One region of the Devosia ginsengisoli genome, then DNA from elsewhere that is predicted to be linked to it. Evidence: predicted binding sites of a transcription regulator. Region 1 holds the regulator's gene; each other region holds the start of a gene.
What was found. Region 1 encodes PhoB, which activates phosphate uptake and scavenging genes when phosphate is short. Its sites were predicted from a motif close to TGTCATNNANCTGTCAT; they were not measured.
Positions count from the first base shown of each region.

Region 2: the regulator PhoB is predicted to act here: its motif matches at 2,507-2,523, upstream of FPZ08_RS09010 (esterase-like activity of phytase family protein).
Region 3: the regulator PhoB is predicted to act here: its motif matches at 2,280-2,296, upstream of FPZ08_RS08890 (inorganic phosphate transporter).

Region 1 is NZ_CP042304.1:2,004,213-2,011,299, forward strand. Features, by position in the region: gene pstB (phosphate ABC transporter ATP-binding protein PstB) at 1-471, shown strand, start outside; gene phoU (phosphate signaling complex protein PhoU) at 501-1,208, shown strand; gene phoB (phosphate regulon transcriptional regulator PhoB) at 1,320-2,021, shown strand; gene FPZ08_RS09820 (MFS transporter) at 2,365-3,990, opposite strand; gene FPZ08_RS09825 (aldehyde dehydrogenase family protein) at 4,437-5,876, opposite strand; gene FPZ08_RS09830 (fumarylacetoacetate hydrolase family protein) at 5,900-7,051, opposite strand.
Region 2 is NZ_CP042304.1:1,825,786-1,832,872, forward strand. Features, by position in the region: gene FPZ08_RS09005 (AsmA family protein) at 1-117, opposite strand, end outside; gene FPZ08_RS09010 (esterase-like activity of phytase family protein) at 271-2,442, opposite strand; gene FPZ08_RS09015 (ATP-dependent helicase) at 2,644-4,986, shown strand; gene FPZ08_RS09020 (hypothetical protein) at 5,162-5,668, opposite strand; gene FPZ08_RS09025 (heavy metal-binding domain-containing protein) at 5,742-6,059, shown strand; gene FPZ08_RS09030 (putative quinol monooxygenase) at 6,056-6,346, opposite strand; gene FPZ08_RS09035 (50S ribosomal protein L11 methyltransferase) at 6,453-7,087, shown strand, end outside.
Region 3 is NZ_CP042304.1:1,801,482-1,808,568, reverse strand. Features, by position in the region: gene FPZ08_RS08900 (cold-shock protein) at 1-180, shown strand, start outside; gene FPZ08_RS08895 (NUDIX hydrolase) at 294-782, shown strand; gene FPZ08_RS08890 (inorganic phosphate transporter) at 779-2,278, opposite strand; gene FPZ08_RS08885 (acetolactate synthase 3 large subunit) at 2,643-4,412, shown strand; gene ilvN (acetolactate synthase small subunit) at 4,436-4,990, shown strand; gene FPZ08_RS08875 (pyridoxine 5'-phosphate synthase) at 5,083-5,826, shown strand; gene FPZ08_RS08870 (hypothetical protein) at 5,861-6,187, opposite strand; gene FPZ08_RS08865 (NADPH-dependent FMN reductase) at 6,505-7,087, shown strand, end outside.

The DNA of each region.
Region 1 (7,087 bases):
TTCCCCAAGTCGATCTATGAAAACGTCGCCTATGGCCCTCGCATCCACGGCCTGGCCCGCAACAAGGCCGACATGGACGAGATCGTCGTCTCCTCGCTGCGCAAGGCGGGCCTCTTCGAGGAGGTCAAGGATCGCCTCAACGAGCCCGGCACGGGCCTCTCCGGCGGCCAGCAGCAGCGCCTCTGCATCGCCCGCGCCATTGCCGTCGGCCCCGAAGTCATCCTGATGGACGAGCCCTGCTCGGCGCTGGACCCCATCGCCACCGCCATCATCGAGGAACTGATCGATGAGTTGCGCGAGAACTACACCATCGTCATCGTCACCCACTCGATGCAGCAGGCCGCCCGCGTTTCGCAGAAAACGGCCTTCTTCCACCTGGGCAACCTGATCGAGGAAGGCGTCACCGAAGACATCTTCACCAACCCGGTCAACAAGCAGACCCAGGACTATATCATGGGCCGCATCGGCTGATCCGCCTGCGGTTTGAAGAGGATTTCACCATGCCCACCGGCACCGAACACATCGTTACCGCCTATTCCGACGAGCTGACCGGCCTTGCCCAGTTGATTGCCGAAATGGGTGGCCAGGTCGAAGTCGCCATCGAAAACGGCACCAAGGCCCTGCTCAAGCTTGACCGCGAACTGGCCGATCTCACCATCATCGCCGACCAGCGCATCGACGACATGCAGCGCCGCATCGACGACATGGCCGTCTCCATGATCGCCCGCCGCCAGCCAATGGCCTCCGACCTGCGCGCCATCATCACCTCCATCCACGTCGCCTCCGATCTCGAGCGCGTCGGCGACATGGCCAAGCAACTGGCCCGCCGCTCGCTCAAGCTCGAAGGCATGAACCTGCAGCCCACCTTCTATAACGGCGTCAAGAACATGACGGCCCTGGTACTGCGCCAGATCAAGGAAGCGCTGGACGCCTATTCCAACCGCGATTCCGCCCGCGCCATCGAAGTCTGCAATCGCGATGACGAAGTCGATGCCATGCATACCTCGCTGTTCCGCGAACTGCTCACCTACATGATGGAAGACCCGCGCAACATCACGCCCTGCACCCATCTGCTGTTCTGCGCCAAGAACCTCGAACGCATCGGCGACCACGCCACCAACATCGCCGAGCGCGCCTACTACCTGCAGACCGGCAAGCAACTCACCGCCGACGTCCAGGAACTCCAGCGCACCCAGATCAAGGCCTGATCTGAGCCACACCCACCGCACTGCACCTCCCCCTTGAAGGGGGAGGTTGGGAGGGGGTGGGGCCAAGAGCACCGCAGCCCGGTGCTGAACATCAACGTGGGAGCCACCCCCATGCCTGCCACCATTCTCGTGGTCGAAGACGAAGGCGATATCGCCATCCTGCTGCGCTACAATCTCGAAGCCGAGGGCTTCCGCGTCGTCACCGCCGAATCCGGCGACGAGGCCCAGCACGCCATCCAGGAAAAGCTGCCCGACCTGATCCTGCTCGATTGGATGCTGCCCGAAATTTCCGGCATCGAACTCTGCCGGCGCCTCCGCGCCCGCGAGGAAACCGCCCGCGTGCCGATCATCATGCTCACCGCCCGCGGCGAGGAAGAAGAGCGCGTCCGGGGCCTCGCCACCGGCGCCGACGACTATGTCGTCAAACCCTTCTCGGTCCCCGAACTGGTCGCCCGCATCCACGCTCTGCTGCGCCGCGCCAATCCCAACCTCGTCACCGCCGCCCTCAAGGTCGGCGACCTCGAGCTCGACCGCACCACCCACCGCGTGCGCCGCGCCAACCGCGACGTGCATCTCGGCCCCACCGAATACCGCCTGCTCGAATACCTGATGCGCCATCCCGGCCGCGTCTATTCCCGCGAGCAACTGCTCGATGGCGTCTGGGGCAATGACGTCTATGTCGACGAGCGCACCGTCGACGTCCATATCGGCCGCCTCCGCCGCGCCATCAACCGCGGCCGCGAAACCGACCCCATCCGCACCGTCCGCGGCGCGGGATATGCGTTTGACGAGCGTTTCGCGCAAGTCGCCTGAGTACCACGAAAGCAGCCACACCCACGGTGTCACCCCGGCCTTGAGCCGGGGCCCATCCCGAAATCTTTCAGCGCTCTGCGATGGTGGAAATCTCTCAAGATGGATCCCCGCTTTCGCGGAGGAGTCTTTACTTGAATCGCTAAGGCTTGGGGCGTTTCCCTTCTCCCCTTGTGGGAGAAGGTGCCCGAAGGGCGGATGAGGGGGCTTTGAGTCATCAACGCCCCTGGAAGCATGGGATGGCGCAGCCCCCTCACCCGGAAATCCGCTGAACGCGGATTTCCACCCTCTCCCACGAGGGGAGAGGGTAGGCGGCCTCATGCGTTCGTCGGTTATCTAAGTCTCCCTAAACCTCCGGCCCTTCCCTTAGCGGCGTATCATCCCGCAGCGGCACGGTCTGCCGCTCGATCATCCGTCGCACTTTCGGCAGTCCCTCACCCCGATGCAGCGCCCGGATCAGTTCGGTATTTTCCGAATCCGCCTTGGTCCGCCGCAGATTGTGCCGCAGGTAATCGATCCAGGTCGGCACATGGTAGGATTCGGTCCAGGTCTCCGGATGCTCCAGGTCGCGCAGCAGCGCCCATTGCCGCGCCCCGTCCCGAATGCGGATTTGCCGCCGCTCGGCCATCAGCGCCAGGAATTGCGGAATGTCCTCCTGGGCGATCACATAGTCGATCATCGCCAGGATCGGCCCGCTGCGCGGCCGCAGGTCCAGCCTGAGGATCGGCTCGTTGAACGTACCGAGCGGGTTGAGGTCGCGCGCATTGAACTGTGGCAGCGGCAGCCGGAAGCCCACCAGCGCACAGACCAGCAATACCCATCCGGCCAGCGTCAGCGCCCAGCCTGGCCCCACCGCATCGGCCGAAAGACCCCAGATCCAGCTGCCCGCCGCCATGCCGCCAAAGGTTGCCGTCTGATAGAGCGAGAGCGCCCGCCCCACCACCCAGCGCGGCGATGACAGCTGGATCGACACATTGAACAGCGACAGCGACAGCACCCAGCAGGCCCCGGCCGGTAGCAGCGCGAAATGGCTCAGCACCGGGTCGCGGCTGAACCCCACCAGGGCGCAGCTCACCGCAAAGCCCACACAGGCCAGCCGCACGATCACTTCATTGCTGTAGCGCTCGCGCACCTGCCCGTTGAGGAAGGCGCCCCCGATCGCACCCAGCCCGAAACAGCCCAGCAGCGTGCCATAGACCAGCGCCCCGCCGCCCACATATTCGCTCGCCACCGACGGCAGCAGCGCCAGCACGGAAATCGCCCCGAACCCGAACAGGAACGCGCGCAGCAACACCGTCATCAGGTTGGGCGACAGCGACACATAGCGGATGCCGGCCCACATGGCGCTGCCGAAATTTTCGCGCGGCAGCCGGTTTGCCGGCCGCTCCGGTTTCCACCGCCCCAGCGCGACGATCAGCGGCACATAGGATATCGCATTGACCGTAAAGGCCGCCCCGGCCCCGGCCAGCGCCACGATCAGCCCGCCCACCGCCGGGCCGACGCTGCGCATCATGTTGAAGCCCATCGAATTGAGCGTCACCGCGCCGGCCAGTTCCTGCCGCGGCACGATATCGCCCATCGAGGCCTGCCATGATGGATTGAACAAAGCCGTGCCGCAGCCGATCAGGAAGGTGAAACCCAGCAGCAGCCACGGGCTGAGCATGCCGAGAAAAGCCAGCACAGCCAGCGCCACCGACACCACCATCATCCCGCCCTGCGCGATCAGCATGATGGTGCGCCGGTCGAAATTGTCGGCCAGGGCGCCCGAGGCCAGCGAGAACACCATGATCGGCAGTGTGGTCGACGCCTGCACCAGCGCGATCATGTTGTGCGAGTCCGTCAGCGTGGTCATCATCCAGCCGGCGCCCACCGACTGCACCAGCCCGCCCAGGTTGGACACCAGCGTCGCCAGCCACAGCAGCCGGAAGGTTTCATGCCGGAACGGCGCCAACACGGACATTCGCTCAGCCATAACGCCTTCTCTTGCCTCCAATGTCCGGACTGGCCAAGCCTGCTTCGGCAGGCGCGGCATCGACCGGATCACAATGAGGGAGAATTCTCCGTTGCGCCAGCCACCAGAAGGCGCGTCAGACGCCAAACAACAGCCCGCGGCTTTCGCCACTTGCTGCGCTCGATGTTAACAGTCCGCTAACCAATTCGCGGTGAATGCGGTCCGTTTTCGGCACCCCGAAAAAACTTATCCCCGCAAACGGCCTATCGGCTCCTGCCCACCCTCCCCCTTGAGGGGCTTCGCACCGGCCGAAGGCAAGTTTGCTCCAGTGGAGCAAACCTAGGTAAGAAGGCCATGAGGCCTATGGCCGAATGGCTGGTAGCGTCGCTAGGCCCAAAAGGGCCGTAGCAGAGCTAGGGAGGGGGTAGCCTTGGGACCACCGATAGCCCCCCCCTCCCCATCATTCCCTAGCCAGCGGCAGTGTAAGCCGTCTTCACCACGGTGAAGAATTCGGCTGCATACTTGCCCTGCTCGCGCGGACCATAGCTCGAGCCCTTGCGCCCACCGAATGGCACGTGGAAATCCACACCCGCCGTCGGCACATTGACCATCACCATGCCGGCTTCGGCATTGCGCTTGAAATGTGTCGCATACTTGAGCGACGTGGTGACGATGCCGGCGCTGAGGCCGAATTCGGTGTCATTCGCCGTCGCCAGCGCCTCGTCATAATCCTTGACCCGGATGACCGATGCCACCGGCCCGAAGATTTCCTCGCGGCTGATGCGCATGGAATTGGTCGCCTCGGTAAACAGCGTCGGCTGCAGGAAATAGCCCTCGGTCGCAGCCTTCACCAGCTCGCCACCCGCCGCCAGCTTCGCCCCTTCGGCCTTGCCGATGGCGATATAGTCGGTGTCCTGCTTGAGCTGGCTCGGGTCCACCACCGGGCCGATTTCCGTATCCTTGGCGAGAGCATCGCCCACCCGCAGGTTACGCGTCCGCTCGGCCAGAGCCTCGACGAACTTGTCGTGGATGCCTTCGGTCACGATCACGCGCGAAGAAGCCGTGCAGCGCTGCCCGGTCGAGAAAAAGGCCGACTGCGCCACGCTTTCCACCGCGACCTTGAGGTCGGCATCGTCGAGCACCACGGTCGGGTTCTTGCCGCCCATTTCGAGCTGGAACTTGCGGCCCACCTCGATCGAAGCCGCCGCGACCTTTTTGCCCGTGCCCACCGAGCCGGTGAAACTGATGGCGTTGACGTCCTTGCTTTCCAAGAGGGTCTGGCCGACGACCGAACCACGGCCCATCACCAGGTTCAGCACGCCCTTGGGCAGGCCGGCACGCACCAGGATATCGACAATCGCCCAGGTCGAGCCCGGCACCAGGTCGGCCGGCTTGATCACCACTGTATTGCCATAGGCCAGGGCCGGCGCGATCTTCCAGGTCGGAATGGCAATCGGGAAATTCCACGGCGTGATGATGCCGATCACCCCGATCGGCTCGCGGGTGATTTCCACGCCCACGCCCGGCCGCACGCTGGGCAGCACTTCGCCCGCCAGCCGCAGCACTTCGCCGGCAAAGAAGTCGAAAATCTGCGCCGCGCGCGTCACTTCGCCAATGCCCTCGGGCAGCGTCTTGCCCTCTTCGCGGCTCAGCAATTCACCCAGTTCGGCCTTGCGCGCCAGGATTTCCTGGCTGGTCTTGCTGAGGATCGCATGGCGTTCCAGGATGCCCGAGCGCGACCAGGCAGGGAAAGCCGCCTTGGCCGCGGCAATCGCCTGCTTGGTTTCCTCGGCCGTGGCGCGGGCATAAACGCCCACGACTTCGGCCGTATTGGAGGGGTTGATATTCTCGACCCCATCCGAGCCAACCCATTCCCCGTTGATGAGGTTCTTGTGCAATTCAGCCATTCTGGGATGCCTTTCGGATAGAGCTAAAGAAGATCGGCCTTGGCCAGGTCACGCAGCAGGGTGCTGGTGCCATAGGTCCAGGGCGGACATTTGGTGGAGAGGTTTACCCTGTTGGACAGGGTACCCAGCTCGGATGTCGATATCGAGACCACATCGCCCAGCTTGTGGGTAAAGCCCTTGCCGACGCCGTCGCGGTCCTTCACCGGCGCGAACATGGTGCCCAGATACAGCACCAGGCCATCAGGGTATTGATGATGCTCGCCGATCGTCGCCGCCACCAGCGATTCCGGCGTGCGCGAAATCTGGCTCATCGAGGAATGGCCTTCCAGCACGAAGCCGTCCTCGCCCTTGACCAGCAGCGCCAGTTCCGACTGCTTGACCGTTTCCAGCGAGAAGTCGCCGTCGAACAGGCGGATGAACGGCCCCAGCGAGGCCGAGGCATTATTGTCCTTGGCCTTGCCCAGCAGCAGCGCCGAGCGGCCTTCCACATCGCGCAGGTTCACGTCATTGCCCAGGGTCGCGCCGATGATCTCGCCCTTGCTGGTCACCACCAGCGCCACCTCCGGCTCGGGATTGTTCCAGCTCGACACCGGATGCAGCCCCACTTCGGCGCCATAGCCCACCGAACTCATCGGCTGGCCCTTGGTGAAGATTTCGGCATCCGGCCCGATGCCCACTTCCAGATACTGGCTCCACACGCCCTTCTCGATCAGCGCCGCCTTGACCTTCATGGCCGTTTCCGACCCCGGCACCAGCGCGCTGAGATCGGTGCCGATCAGCTCGAGAATTTCCCCGCGCAGCGAATCGGCGCGAAACTTATCCCCGCGGGCCTGTTCTTCGATTACTCTTTCCAGCAGCGAAACGACGAAAGTGACGCCCGAAGCCTTGATGGCCTGCAGGTCGATGGGAGACAGCAGGCTCGGCAAGCCGTCATCGGTGTGCCCAGCGATGGAATTTGCCAGGATCGCAGCCACGCTGCCGAGCGACTGGCCGGGCGCTTTGCGCACATGCTCGGCCGCGCTTCCGCTCTCGGCAATGTCGCGTACCGTGGCGAAGCCCTTGGTCGTGATATCGACCAGCTCATCGTTACGCACCGTAACGATACGGGGATGTACATACCCCGGAACGCGGGCCCGCCCCAGCAATGTGCCATCGGGATAGTGCCTGTCGCCCATGTCATGCCCCTGAATTATCAGCGCAGTCAGTACCCC
Region 2 (7,087 bases), 180 kb from region 1:
CAGCTCTTCCATCCGCCCGCGATAGTCGCTCCAGCGAATGAAATGCGGCGCGATGAAAGCGCCGGCCAGCACGATGATCGCCAGCAGGCCGACGACGATGTAGATGCGATTGAGCACTGTGCGTGACTATCCGATTTCCCGCGGCAGAGTGTAGGCAAGCACGCGGTCGGCGCAACCCCGCCCTTGCCGCGATACATGCCAGATTCGTCGCGCCCAAAACAAAGCGGCCGGACCTTTCGGCCCGGCCACTCTCATTGCTTTTGCAACGCCTTAGAGCGCGCCGATGGACCAGAAGAAGGTTTCGCCCGAGCTGTCGTCGACGCCATCATTGTCGGTGATCACGAAGCCGTTGCCGGCAGCGTCGACCGCGAAGCTCTCGACCTTGTCGACCACATAGCCGTTATTGGCGGCAAGATCGGGCACCAGGTCACGCACCAGTTCCTTGGTCACGGTGGGCAATTCGCCGCCCAGTTCGGCCGGAACCAGCTCGCTTACCGGTACACGGTAGAGCGCCTTGAGAGCGGCCTTGCCCGCGATCTGGTTGTCGCGCTCGATGATATAGGCGTAGTCACCGTGCACGGTGATTTCGCTGAGGCCGACCCAGCCGCCTTCCGGCGCCGCTTCGAGCGGATAGCGCACCGCGCCCCATTCTTCGGTCTCGAGGTTGTAGGAAACGAGCTTCACGAAGCCCTTTTCGTCATCCTTCCATTCGCGCTGGATGGCGATCCACAGCGTGTCGCCGATCTTGGCCACGCCTTCCGAGCCCGACCGGGTTTCGCCGGCCAAGAGGGCCGCCGGATAGGCGATCTCGTCTTCGATCTCGCCATCGGCATTGACGTGGTAGAGCGCATGCGGGGTCAGCTTGGCCGTATCGCCTTCCGAAGCCAGCCAGAAGCCGCCTTCGCCGTCCAGCGTGATGCCTTCGAGGTCGAGCTTCTGCGCGGGAACGCCATTGCGGGTCACCACGGTCTTCTTGACGATGCGGGCCGGCTTGGCCGTTGCGTCGATCTCGTAGATATAGGCTTCGCTGAAGGCGCTATCGCTGACGGCATAGAGAATGCCCGGCTTTTCGGCATCGCCCACGGCGCCCGAAAGTGCGGCCCAGCCGATCGGCTTGCCGCCGGCATCGAGGTCCGACATGATCTGGGGATAGGCCGGCTCGCTTTCGCTGAGCTCGAAAATCATGACATGGGCGCCGGCCAGCCCGTCGGGGCTGAGATCGGTTTCATTGGCGGTCACGTAGAGATTGCGCGACGGAATGGCCAGCGCGCCCTCCGGGCCAAGGCCCGAGGGGACCGACTGCCAGTATTCCGGCACATCGCCGGTATCCTTGTAGATGGCGACCAGCGAGGAACGTTCCTGATTGACGAAAATGAACTTCGTCTCGCCGAACGTGCCGACTTCCATGCCTTCGGGCTCGACGCCCTTGGCGTCCGAACGGCCTTCGGGATAGTGGCCGAGTTGGGCGGCGATATATTCCATCGACGGGCCGCTCTCATAGAGCTCGGTGCCGTCCTTGTGGAAGATGGTGAAGCCGCGCGAACCGCCTTCATAGTCGCCTTCATTGGCGATGATAATACGGTTCTCATCGAGCCACTGCACGGCATCGGGCTCGCGCTTGCGGCCGGGCTGGCTCTCGGTGAAGCTCAGGCGACCGTCTTCGGTGGCATCGATCCCTTCGAGGTCGACACTGCCGGCGCTGAAATCATTGATGATTGCGCCGGTTTCGCCATTGAGAATGACAATGTGGTTGTTTTCCTGCAGCGTCACAGCCAGTTCGTTGAGGCTGTTGAAATCGGTATATTCCGGCTCGGCATCCTCACCGGCGAAATCGGCTACGCCGGCCAGTTCGGTGACGCGCATCGTACCGCAATCGACCGTGCCGTCGGCAACGTCGAAGAAGGTGATATTGCCGCTCGGCAGTTGCGGGATCACGCCGTCGTTGAGGTCTTCATTGCGCTGGTTTTCCATCGAGATGGCGATCAGCGAGGCGTCGGCATTCTTGGCGATGGCGTCGGGCTGCCCGCCCAGGTCGCAGGTGGTCTCGATGGTCTTGGTCGCGATGTCGATGACCGAGAGATAGCCGGTCGGAGCGGTGAAATCCTCGGTCGTGTCTGAGGTCACCAGCGCCTTGCCGCCGATGACGGTGACCGAGGTCGGGCCGCCATCGAGCGCCACGAAGCCTGCGGCCTTTGGTGCGGTCGGGTCGGTGATATCGACAAAGCCGATGCCACCCAGCAGGGCATTGGAATAGACCAGCGTCATGCCGTCTTCGGTGGCGGTGATGATCTCGGCCGAATTCTCGACGCCGGCTTCGGCATCGGGATTGTTCAGCGCCACCGGGAAGCTGGCGATGCGGTTGAAATATTCGGCGGCGGTAACCGAAGCCGTGGTAGCCAGCAATGCGGCGGTGATCGCGACCAGATGTCTTGGCTTAAGCATGATGGAGCCCCTGTTGGAATAGGCTCCGCATAGGGCCGCGGAAAGACAGCGCCGTGACACAACCATGACGGATCGGTGACAGGGCGGCGTTCTATACACCAGGCCCGCCAGACCCTATATTGCCAACGAGAACAAAATAAGATTCGTCAATCCCCGCGCTGCGTCTGCCGGCCCCGGCACGCGGCGATGGAAAGGCCCCTAATGCCCGGTGCACCCCACCCTATCGACCGCCCCTCTGCCGGGCCGATCACCAGCCAGTTCGGCCGGTCGCAATCGCCTGATTATCTCAGGGGCCTCAACGAGGAACAGCGCGAGGCCGTGCTGACCATTGACGGTCCGCTGCTGGTGCTAGCCGGCGCCGGTACGGGCAAGACGCGTGTGCTGACCACCCGTATCGCCCACATTCTCACCACCAAGCGCGCCTGGCCGTCGGAAATCCTGTCGGTGACCTTCACCAACAAGGCGGCCCGCGAGATGAAGGAGCGCATTGGCCACCTCGTCGGATCAGGCGTCGAGGGCATGCCGTGGCTCGGCACGTTCCACTCCATCGGCGCCCGCATCCTGCGCCGCCATGCCGAACTGGTGGGGCTGAAGTCGGACTTCACCATTCTCGATACGGACGATCAGATCCGCCTCATCAAGCAGCTTCTCGACGCCGAAAATATCGACGAAAAGCGCTGGCCGGCCCGCCAGTTCGCCGGGATGATGGACACGTGGAAGAACCGGGGCCTGCTGCCCAAGGACATTTCGCCGGCCGACAGTGGCAGCTACGCCAATGGCCGCGGCGCCAAGCTCTATGCCGACTATCAGGCCCGACTCAAGGTGCTCAACGCCGCCGATTTCGGTGACCTGCTGCTGGAAAACATCCGCCTGTTCCGGGAATACCCGGACGTGCTGGCCTATTACCACGGCAAGTTCAAATATATGCTTGTCGATGAATACCAGGACAGCAACACCGCCCAATATCTCTGGCTGCGGCTCCTTGCTCAGGGAAAACCCGCAAGCGAAGCCAATATCTGCGTCGTCGGCGATGACGACCAGTCCATCTATGGCTGGCGCGGCGCCGAGGTCGACAACATCCTGCGCTTCGAGAAGGATTTTCCCGGCGCCAAGGTCATCAAGCTGGAGCGCAATTATCGCTCCACCTCCAATATCCTCAAGGCCGCCTCGACCCTGATCGCCTTCAACGAAGGCCGGCTTGGCAAGACCCTGCAGACCGATGTGGGCGAACAGGGCGAGCCGCTTTCGGTCACCTCGCTGTGGGACAGCGAGGAAGAGGCCCGCACCATCGGCGACGAGATCGAGAACTATCAACGATCAGGCGAAGCCCTCAATTCCATGGCTATCCTGGTCCGCGCCTCCCACCAGATGCGCTCGTTTGAAGAGCGCTTCATTACGCTGGGGCTGAACTATCGCGTCATCGGCGGGCCACGCTTCTACGAGCGCAAGGAAATCCGCGACGCCATTGCCTATCTGCGGGTGGTCTCCAACCCATCCGACGGGCTGAGCTTCGAGCGCATCGTCAATGTGCCCAAGCGGGGCCTTGGCGATTCGACCGTGCAGATCATCTACAATGCCTCCCGCGCCGCCGAGGTCTCGCTGCTCGCGGCCACGCGCATGCTGCTCGAAACCGAAGAGCTCAAGCCCAAGCAGCGCTCCACCCTGCGCGAGCTGGTCGGCCAGTTCGACAACTGGTCGGCCCGTCTCAACGCCATGCCGCATTGGGAGCTGGCTGAGCAAATCCTCGACGAAAGCGGCTACACCGCCATGTGGCAGGCCGACAAATCCCCCGATTCCCCCGGTCGCCTGGAAAACCTCAAGGAACTCGTGCGCTCGATGGAAGAGTTCGAGACGCTGGGCGGCTTTCTGGAACACATCTCGCTGGTGATGGACCGTGACACGGCTGAGGCCGAGGACGCCGTGTCCATCATGACGCTGCATTCGGCCAAGGGGCTAGAATTCGACACGGTTTTCCTGCCCGGCTGGGAGGAAGGCCTGTTCCCCAGCCAGCGCACCATGGACGAAAGCGGCCGCGCCGGGCTCGAGGAGGAACGGCGCCTGGCCTATGTCGGCATCACCCGGGCCCGCAAGCGCGCCCGTCTCTCGGTCGCCCAGAACCGCCGCATCAACGGCCTCTGGCAATCGGCCATCCCGTCCCGCTTCCTCGATGAACTGCCGGCCGACGCCGTCGAGGTCAAGGATACCGGCTCGTCCTATGGCGGCTACGGCTATGGTGGCGGCGCCACCAGCCGCTTCAACAAGGCCGACCCGTTCGAAAGCGTCTACGAAACCCCCGGCTGGCAGCGCGCCCGCGCCCAGCAGGGCAATCGCAAGAGCGCCGGCCCCCTGACCATCGAAGGCGACCTCGTCGCCCGCTCGGTCGACCTGGGCAACGACCGCTCCGCCTTCGGCGTGGGCGAGCGGGTGTTTCATCTGAAATTCGGCTACGGCGCCATCATCGACATCGAGGGCAACAAGCTCAGCATCGAGTTCGAGAAAGCCGGTCGCAAGAAGGTGCTGGAGAGCTTTATCAAGAAGGCTTGAGGGGCTCCGGCTCCTCCCCATTCCCGATGTCACCCCGGCCTTGAGCCGGGGCCTATCCCGAGGTCGTTCCGCTGCCGCGAGGTGGACCGTTCGAAGCACTTCGCCGTTGAACAGCCATCTCAGATGGATCCCGGCTCAAGGCCGGGATGACACTGTGGTTGTGGCTGCTCCGTGGCTAAGGAAACCGCTTCCCAATCTCCGCCACATAAGCCTTCGCCAACCGCTCGAACGTCTCCACGTCCAGCGCGATCTCCTGGCCCACCGCGATGCCCGCCACGGCCTTCTCCGCCTTGTACTTGATCGTCTTGTTCTCCTTCAGCACCCCGTCATGCTCCATGATGGAAACGCTGAGCATCCGCACTTCGTTGAGCGGGTTGCCGTCCTTGCCTTCGGCGCCGCGCATGCGGTGCATGAAGTGGTGATCGAGGGCGAGGAGCATGGTGTTGAAATAGCCGGACGCAAAGCCGGCCAGCGCCGCTTCGGCCTTGGCATTGCCCTTTACCGCGGCTGCGAGCGCGGCATAGGCGGCGAGTTGCTCTTCCACCTTGGCGGCAGTCAGTTGCACATAGACTTCGTTATAGCTGGTGACGGCGAGCACGGCGAAAATCCCTTGGTTGCGGCCGGAAACCCGGCTCTCGATCCATGTCGGCCAGTCTGCCCGGACTTCGACATTTTTGGCCAAAGATTTCTGCGCCACTCTTTTGCGCGGACGCATGGCGGCTTATCTCTTGGCCCAGCACATCAGGAGACACCGCATGATCATCTCGACCACGCCCACGCTCGAAGGCCGCCCTGTCCGCGATTATCTCGGCATCGTCACCGGGGAGGTGATTGTCGGCGCCAATATCTTCAAGGACCTGTTCGCCGGCATCCGCGACATTGTCGGTGGCCGGGCCGGCGCCTATGAGGGCGCGCTGCGCGATGCCCGCCGGCAGGCCTATGAGGAACTGCGCTTCGAAGCCGAACGCATGGGCGCCGATGCCGTGGTCGGCGTCGATCTCGACTATGAAGTGGTCGGCCAGGGCGGTTCCATGCTGATGGTTTCGATCTCGGGGACTGCAGTGAAGCTCTAAAGCCCCACCCCGCCCAGTGGCTCGGTCTCGAACCGTTCGCCGAAGCCGGCGATCAGCGGCCGGGCCCGCGCGATGGTGGCCTGTACCTGGGGCAATTGCAGCGAGCCGGCATGGCTTTCCTTGCTGTCCCAGGCCTCGGTGATCCAGAGCCCATCCTCGCTATCAGGGTCGCGCGCGATGATGTAGCTCAGGCAGCCAGGCATGGCGCCGACATTCTCGAGCAGGATGGCCAGCAGCTCCTCGCGCTTGCCCGGTGCCGCCAGCATCTTCCCGATCAATCCGTACATCCCTGTCCTCCGCCGAATCTACACCACCCCGCCGATACGGGGATAAGTCAGATTGACCTCGCGGCGGACATGGCGCAACTAGGCGCCGAACAAAGGATTTTTCGCCATGGCCGTCGACCAGCTCTCTTCCATCCCGCTCACCAAGGACCAGGCCTATGCACTGGTCGATGCCGTGATGGAGCGGGACGACCTGGCATTGACCGCCTCGGCGCATGAGAATGAAGAGACCGGCGAATGGATTTTCGAGGCGACCTGCGACAGCCCGCCCGATGTTGATTCCTTTGTCGAACTGGCGCGGCAAACCCTTGGCGGCGCTGTGGAATTTTCGGTGGCGCCTGTCGATCCTGAGATCAACTGGGTGGCCAAGTCGCTGGAGGGCCTGGCCCCGGTCATCGCCGGGGGCTTCTATGTCTATGGCAGCCACGAGACCGGGCCGGTTCCCGGTGGGCTGACGCCGATGAAAATCGATGCGGCACAGGCCTTTGGCACCGGCCACCACGAAACCACAACCGGATGCCTCGAAGCCATCGACAAGGTGCTCAAGCGCCGCCGACCGCGCCATATGCTCGATGTCGGCACTGGCACCGGCGTCCTCGCCATCGCTTTGGCCAAGCGCACGCGGACCTCTGTCATCGCCAGCGATATCGACCCGGTTTCGGTGACCACCACGATCGACAATGCCGCCCAGAACGGGGTGGGCAAGCTGATCGTCGCGCTGGAGGCGACCGGCGTAAACCACTC
Region 3 (7,087 bases), 200 kb from region 1:
ACCACCAAGGGTTACGGGTTCATCTCGCCCGAGAATGGCGAGAAGGACGTATTCGTCCATATCTCAGCCGTCCAGCGGTCAGGCCTGCAGGGGCTTTATGAGGGCGACAAGGTGACCTATGAGCTCGAAACCGGCCGCGACGGCAAGGTTTCGGCGACCAACCTGACCCTGCTGCAGTAAACAGCGGCATCGCGTTTTCGAAGGGCCCTGCGGGGCCCTTTTTGCTGATCTCAGCATCGACAGAAGCAGCGGTGTCATGCGACTGTCCGGCCGTCGATCCGATGGAGAGTGCCATGCTGCGCGAATTCCTGAGCCACTGGAGTCCGAAGGTAGAAACCATGCCCGGGCAGCGGCAGTCCGGCGCGCTGCCCTATTCGGTCGTGGAGGGGCGCGTGGTCTTCCTGCTGATCACCTCGCGGCGCACCGGCCGCTGGATTTTCCCCAAGGGCGATATCGAACCGGGCATGACGCCCTGGGAGAGCGCGGCGCTGGAAGCTCTCGAAGAGGCCGGGGTCAACGGGCAGATCGGCACCGAGCCGGTCGGCAGCTATCGCTCGAGCGCCAGCGTCGATGGGTCGAGCCTGGTCGATGTCGATCTCTATCCGCTGCGCGTGGAAACCCAGCTCGACACCTGGAAGGAAATGGACCAGCGCCTGCGCCATTGGGCCGTGCTGCCCGAAGCGCGGCGGCTGCTCAATGACAGCGCCTTGTCGCGCCTGGCGGTGAAGCTGCAAATCCAGTTGCGCCGGGAATCGCAGGGCGCCGTTCCGCCGGCGGCCTAGCCGATCACCAGATCGAGTATCCAGAACAGTATGGCGGCCAGAACGGCCGAGGCCGGCACGGTGATGATCCAGGCCGCGGCGATACCCGTCACATGCTGCCGGCGCACCAGCTTGCGTCGCTCGCTCTTGCGTTCCCGCGACAGGGCGTCTTCGGGCGTGGCATTGAGCGCGGCCGGATCGACATGCTTGGCATGGATGGGAACGGCCGCGAAATCGAGATCGCGGCGGGAATAATATTCACGCAGGAAGCCGACACCGAAAATGCCACCCACTGCGATATGGGTCGATGAGACCGGCAGGCCCAAAGCCGAGGCCACGAGCACCGTCACCGCTGCCGACAGCGCCACGCAATAGGCCCGGATTTCGTTGAGCTTGGTGATCTGCTCGCCCACGGTGCGGATCAGCCGGGGGCCGAACAGCGCCAGGCCCAGCGAAATGCCGATGGCGCCGATAGCCAGCACCCAGAAGGGCAGGGCCAGGCCCGAGGATTCCATCTGCCCGGACTGCAATGTGGTGACGATGGCCGCGAAGGGGCCGATGGCATTGGCGACATCGTTGGCGCCATGGGCGAAGGACAGCAAAGCCGCCGCAACCACCAGCGGCAGGCGGAACAGGGTCGATACATGCTTCTTGCGGTTTTCCATGCCGATGGATTGGAAACGAACCAGCGGCATGGCGCCGATCCAGCCCAATGCGGCACAGACGATGCCCAGCGCCAGAACGACGGGCAGGTCCGGCGCCCAGATCCGGCTCAGGCCCTTGGTCGCGATATACATGGCAAAGATGCCGGTCATGCCGGCCACGATGATCGGCACCCAGATGCGCGCGGCGGACACCTTGTCGATGCGGTCGGTAATGGTGTGCTTGATCAGCAGCAGCAACAGCGCCGCGAAGAGGCCGCCCAGCACGGGTGAAATGACCCAGCTCGCCGCGATGGTGCCGATGACCGGCCAGGCCACGCTGCCCACGCCCGACGCGGCCACGCCGGCGCCGACGACGCCGCCAACCACGGCATGGGTGGTGGAGACTGGGGCGCCGATATAGGTCGCGAGATTGACCCAGAGTGCCGAGGCCAGCAGGGCCGCCATCATCAGCAATACGAACTGACCGGGCGGAATGGCATCGCCGATCAGCAGGTCGCGCGCCACGGTATTGACCACGTCGCCGCCGGCCAGCAGCGCTCCGGCCGCCTCGAATATGGCGGCGATCAGCAGCGCGCCGCCCATGGTGAGGGCCTTGGAGCCGACCGCCGGACCCATATTGTTGGCGACGTCATTGGCGCCGACATTGAGCGCCATATAGCCGGCAATGGCCGCGGCGATGACCACGAGATAGCTCATGGGGCCGTCGGTGACGGCGTAGCTGGCCCAGACCGCCGCGAGCAGCAGGAAGACCAGCGCAATGCCGGGCGCCGCCAGCGCGCGGGCCAGGTCCTGAGTGGCGTCTTCCAGCCCGGAAACCCGCTGCAGATCCTTGTCGAGGACGCTCTTGGCCATCTGTCATCAAACCGTCATAAAACCGTATCCCGCGCCAATAGCATTGTCTGAACCAATGGCCACCTGTTTTGCGCACAGACGGAATGCTCCTCCACGGTTTTTGGTTCAGACGGGCATGGTGGCCCGACAATCTGCGGCAGGCCCATTGACACCTTCGCGGCATTGCACCTATCAATGCGACCGCAAGTTTCATGGAGAGGTCCCGTGCGGGCACTCATTCTCGTAGTAGGTAGGCGCATCGGCAACGTGGGGTAAAACCCCGCGCGATAGCTGGTGCGCTGAAAACAGGTCCCGATGGGGCCTTTTTTATGTGCCCGGTTTTCGCCGCTACGAGACTGGGCCGGACTTTAGGAAGGAATTGACGATGGCCGAAAAAATGACCGGCGCGGAAATGGTGATCCAGGCGCTCGCCGACCAGGGAGTCGAACATATCTTCGGCTATCCGGGTGGCGCGGCCCTGCCGATCTATGACGCGATGTTCCAGCAGGATGTGGTCCAGCATATCCTGGTGCGGCACGAGCAGGGCGCGACCCACATGGCCGAAGGCTATGCGCGCTCCACCGGCAAGCCCGGCGTCGTGCTGGTCACCTCCGGTCCCGGCGCCACCAATGCGGTCACCGGCCTCACCGATGCGCTGATGGATTCCATCCCCATGGTCTGCATCACCGCGCAGGTGCCGACGACGCTGATCGGTACCGACGGCTTCCAGGAATGCGACACGGTCGGTATTACCCGCAGCTGCACCAAGTATAATTACCTGGTGAAGCGGGTCGAAGACCTGCCGCGCATCATGCATGAGGCCTTCCTCATCGCCACGACCGGCCGCCCTGGTCCGGTGGTCATCGACATTCCCAAGGATATCCAGTTTGCGCTGGGCGACTATTACAAGCCCGATCTCGATACCCTGCGCCACCAGAGCTACCGCCCGCAGATGGATGGCGATGCGGCTGCCATCGAGGCGGCGGTCGATCTCATGCTCAGGGCCGAGCGGCCGGTCTTCTATACCGGCGGCGGCGTCATCAATGCCGGGCCGCAGGCTTCCGAGCAGTTGCGCGAACTCGCCGAACTCACCGGCTTTCCGGTGACCTCGACGCTGATGGGGCTGGGCGCCTTCCCCGCGTCCAATCCGCAATGGCTGGGCATGCTGGGCATGCATGGTAGCTACGAAGCGAACCTGGCGATGCATGATTGCGACGTGATGATCAATATCGGCGCGCGGTTCGATGACCGTATCACCGGAAGGGTCGATGCCTTTTCGCCCAACAGCCGCAAGATCCATGTCGATATCGACCCCAGCTCGATCAACAAGGTCGTGCATGTCGACCTGCCGATCATCGGCGATTGCGAGCGCGTGCTGTCCGAAATGGTCCGCGTCTGGCGCAGCAAGACCAACCAGCCTCGCAGCGAGGCCATCGCGCCGTGGTGGAAGCAGATCCAGAAATGGCGCGATGTCGGCTCGTTCAATTTCAAGAATTCCGACACGGTCATCAAGCCGCAATATGCCATTCAGCGCCTCTACGAGGCGACGAAGCAGCAGAGCAAGGAAGTGTTCATCACCACCGAGGTCGGCCAGCACCAGATGTGGGCCGCCCAGCATTTCCACTTCGACAAGCCGAACCACTGGATGACTTCGGGTGGCCTGGGCACGATGGGCTATGGCCTGCCGGCCGCGGTCGGCGTGCAGGTTGCCCATCCCGACGCGCTGGTGATCGACATTGCCGGGGAAGCCTCGGTGCAGATGACGATGCAGGAACTCTCGACGGCGGTGCAGTATCGCCTGCCGATCAAGATCTTCATCCTCAACAATGAGCGCATGGGCATGGTTCGCCAGTGGCAGGACCTGCTGCATGGGTCGCGCTATGCGCATTCCTATTCGGAATCTCTGCCCGATTTCGTCAAGCTGGCCGAGGCCTATGGCGGCAAGGGTATCCGGTGCGACAACCCGACTGAACTCGACGCCGCCATTGCCGAAATGCTCGACTATGACGGCCCGGTGCTGTTCGACGTGCTGGTCGAGAAAGACGAGAACTGCCTGCCGATGATTCCGTCGGGCAAGCCGCATAACGAAATCATCCTGCCCGACACCGCCAATATCGGCGACATCATCGACGAGAAGGGACGGGCGCTCGTCTAGGGCGCTGCAGAGGAGAAACGCACATGAACGCACATCTGCAGCCGACCGGCTCGGCCTATTTCATCACCAAGGAAACCCAGGACATCGAGCGGCATACGCTCTCGGTGCTGGTCGATAACGAGCCGGGCATCCTGGCCCGCGTCGTGGGCCTGTTCTCGGCCCGCGGCTACAATATCGAAAGCCTCACCGTCAGTGAGACCGAACACGGCCGTCGACTTAGTCGCATCACTGTCGTCGTCACCGCCACGCCGCGTACGCTGGTGCAGATCAAGCTGCAGCTCGAGCGCCTCGTGCCCGTGCACAAGGTGCATGACCTGACCACGGAAGGCGCTTCGCTGGAGCGCGAGCTGGCCCTGATCAAGGTGGCTGGCTCGGGCGAGCATCGCGCCGAGACCCTGCGGCTGGCTGACGCCTTCCGCGCCCAGATCGTCGATGCCACGGTCGAGAGCTTCGTCTTCGAAGTCACCGGCAAGCCGGGCAAGATCGACAGCTTCATCGGGCTGATGCAGCCGCTCGGACTGGTGGAAGTGGTGCGCACCGGCCTCGCGGCCATCTCGCGCGGCCAGCAGGGCATGTGATCGACCAGCCTGATCGGACCTATCACAAGGTTCGATTGGGCAGGCGCCCCGCCATGGTGTAAGCCTGCACGAAATTTCGTGCAGGCCGGCCCATGACCCTTCTTTCCGTCAATCTCAATGCCATCGCGCAACTCCGCAATCGGCGCGACCTGCCATGGCCGAGTGTGGTCGGTCTGGCGCGGGTGGTGCTCGATGCCGGCGCCAGCGGCGTCACCGTGCATCCGCGGCCCGATGAGCGGCATATAAGGCGCGGTGACGTATTCGATCTCGCCACATTGCTGCGGTCCGAATATCCGGCAGCCGAATTCAATATCGAAGGCTATCCCAGCGAGGACTTTTTCACCCTGATCGATCAGGTGAACCCGCAACAGGTGACGCTGGTGCCTGATGATCCGGCACAGGCGACCTCCGACCATGGCTGGGATTTCCGCGGCAAGGGCAATTTCCTCACTTCGGTGGTGCAGCGCCTCAAGGCGCCGAACCGGCGCATATCGCTGTTCTGCGATCCCGATGCGGGCACGGAGGGTGTCGCGGCGGCACGGGCCACGGGCGCCGACCGGATCGAACTCTATACCGGCCCCTATGGTGGTTGCTACGACGATCCCGACCGCGCCGTGCGCGAACTGGCGGCCCTGGCCCATACGGCACAGGCGGCCAAGGCTGCGGGGCTCGGGGTCAATGCCGGGCATGACCTGACTCTGGCCAATCTGCCGGCATTCCAGTCGGCCGTGCCGCATGTCGATGAAGTGTCCATCGGGCATGGGCTCACGGCCGATGCGCTGCTGGTCGGCTTTGCCCAAGCGGTGCGGCAATATCGCGCCGTCTTGGGAAGCTAGGGGAGGGCGCTGGCGCGAACCAGCGCCGCCCGGCCTAGTCTGTGTAGCTGAACTGGCTCAACTCGCAGACATTGTTGTCGTATTTGGTCAGCTCTTCCCCGTCCTCGAAAACGGCCAGGAAGTCGTATTTGCAGTAGCCGCTGCCGTCGTCGATATTGATGACGACGCTATGGCCCGCCGGCAGGATGCTGCGGCCCAGAATGTCCTCTTCCCATGAGCGCGATCCCTTGTTGGACGCATAGAATTCGATGATGTCGTAGGACGTGTTGTTGTTGATGCGCACGTGCCGATCCTGCGCCGCGGCGTCGATCGTGCCCATGGCCATGATGGCCAGCGCGAAGGCCGCTGACGTTCTGAGCATGATAATCCCTCCCGATGAATGTGCCCCACGGCTGGCTTAGTCCGCTGCCCGGTCGCCGCCAACCCGGATTCATGGGGGTACCCCGCGCGATTGTTGCCTTGTGTCGAACGCTCCGTCAGCGAGCGGTGCCGATAGCGGCGCGGGGATGGACCCGGCGGTGCCGCAATCGGGAAAAACACCAGTTCCCTCCAATACTTACATAAATGTTCCCTAGGCAGCCCGGTGTCTCCGCACCACAACAAAGTGCCTCCTTGTGAGCGGTCTCGGTAGGCACATATATCGCCTCAGTTACGATTTGTTACCAAGGAGGGCTTCCAATGTCCAAACTCAAGATTGCCGTTATTATTTCGTCCACCCGCCCGACCCGCTTTGGTGAGATTCCGGCGAAGTGGATCCTCGAAAAGGCCAATGAACGTCCCGAGATCGAAGCCGAGATCGTCGATATCCGCGATTTCGACCTGCCGTTCTTCGACGAAATGGCTTCCAATGCCTGGGTCCCGTCGGCCAATGCGAATGCCGTCAAGTGGCAGAACAAGATCAGCGAATTCGACGGCTATATCTTCGTCACCGCTGAATATAACCGCGCCATCACCGGTGCGCTGAAGAACGCGATCGACCAAGCCTATACCAACTGGAACAAGAAGGTATTCGGCGCCGTCGGTTACGGTTCGGTTGGTGGCGCCCGCGCCATCGAAAACCTGCGCACGATCGGTGTCGAGCTGCAGATGGTTTCGACCCGTTCGGCCGTCCACATTGCCGGCGCCGACTTCATGGCCGTGCATCCCGGCTTCGGCGGTACCAAGACCCTGACCGACATCGAGCCCGCGATCGGCAACTCGGCCAAGGACATGCTGGACCAGCTCGTCTGGTGGGGCCAGGCCACCAAGGCCGCCCGTGAAG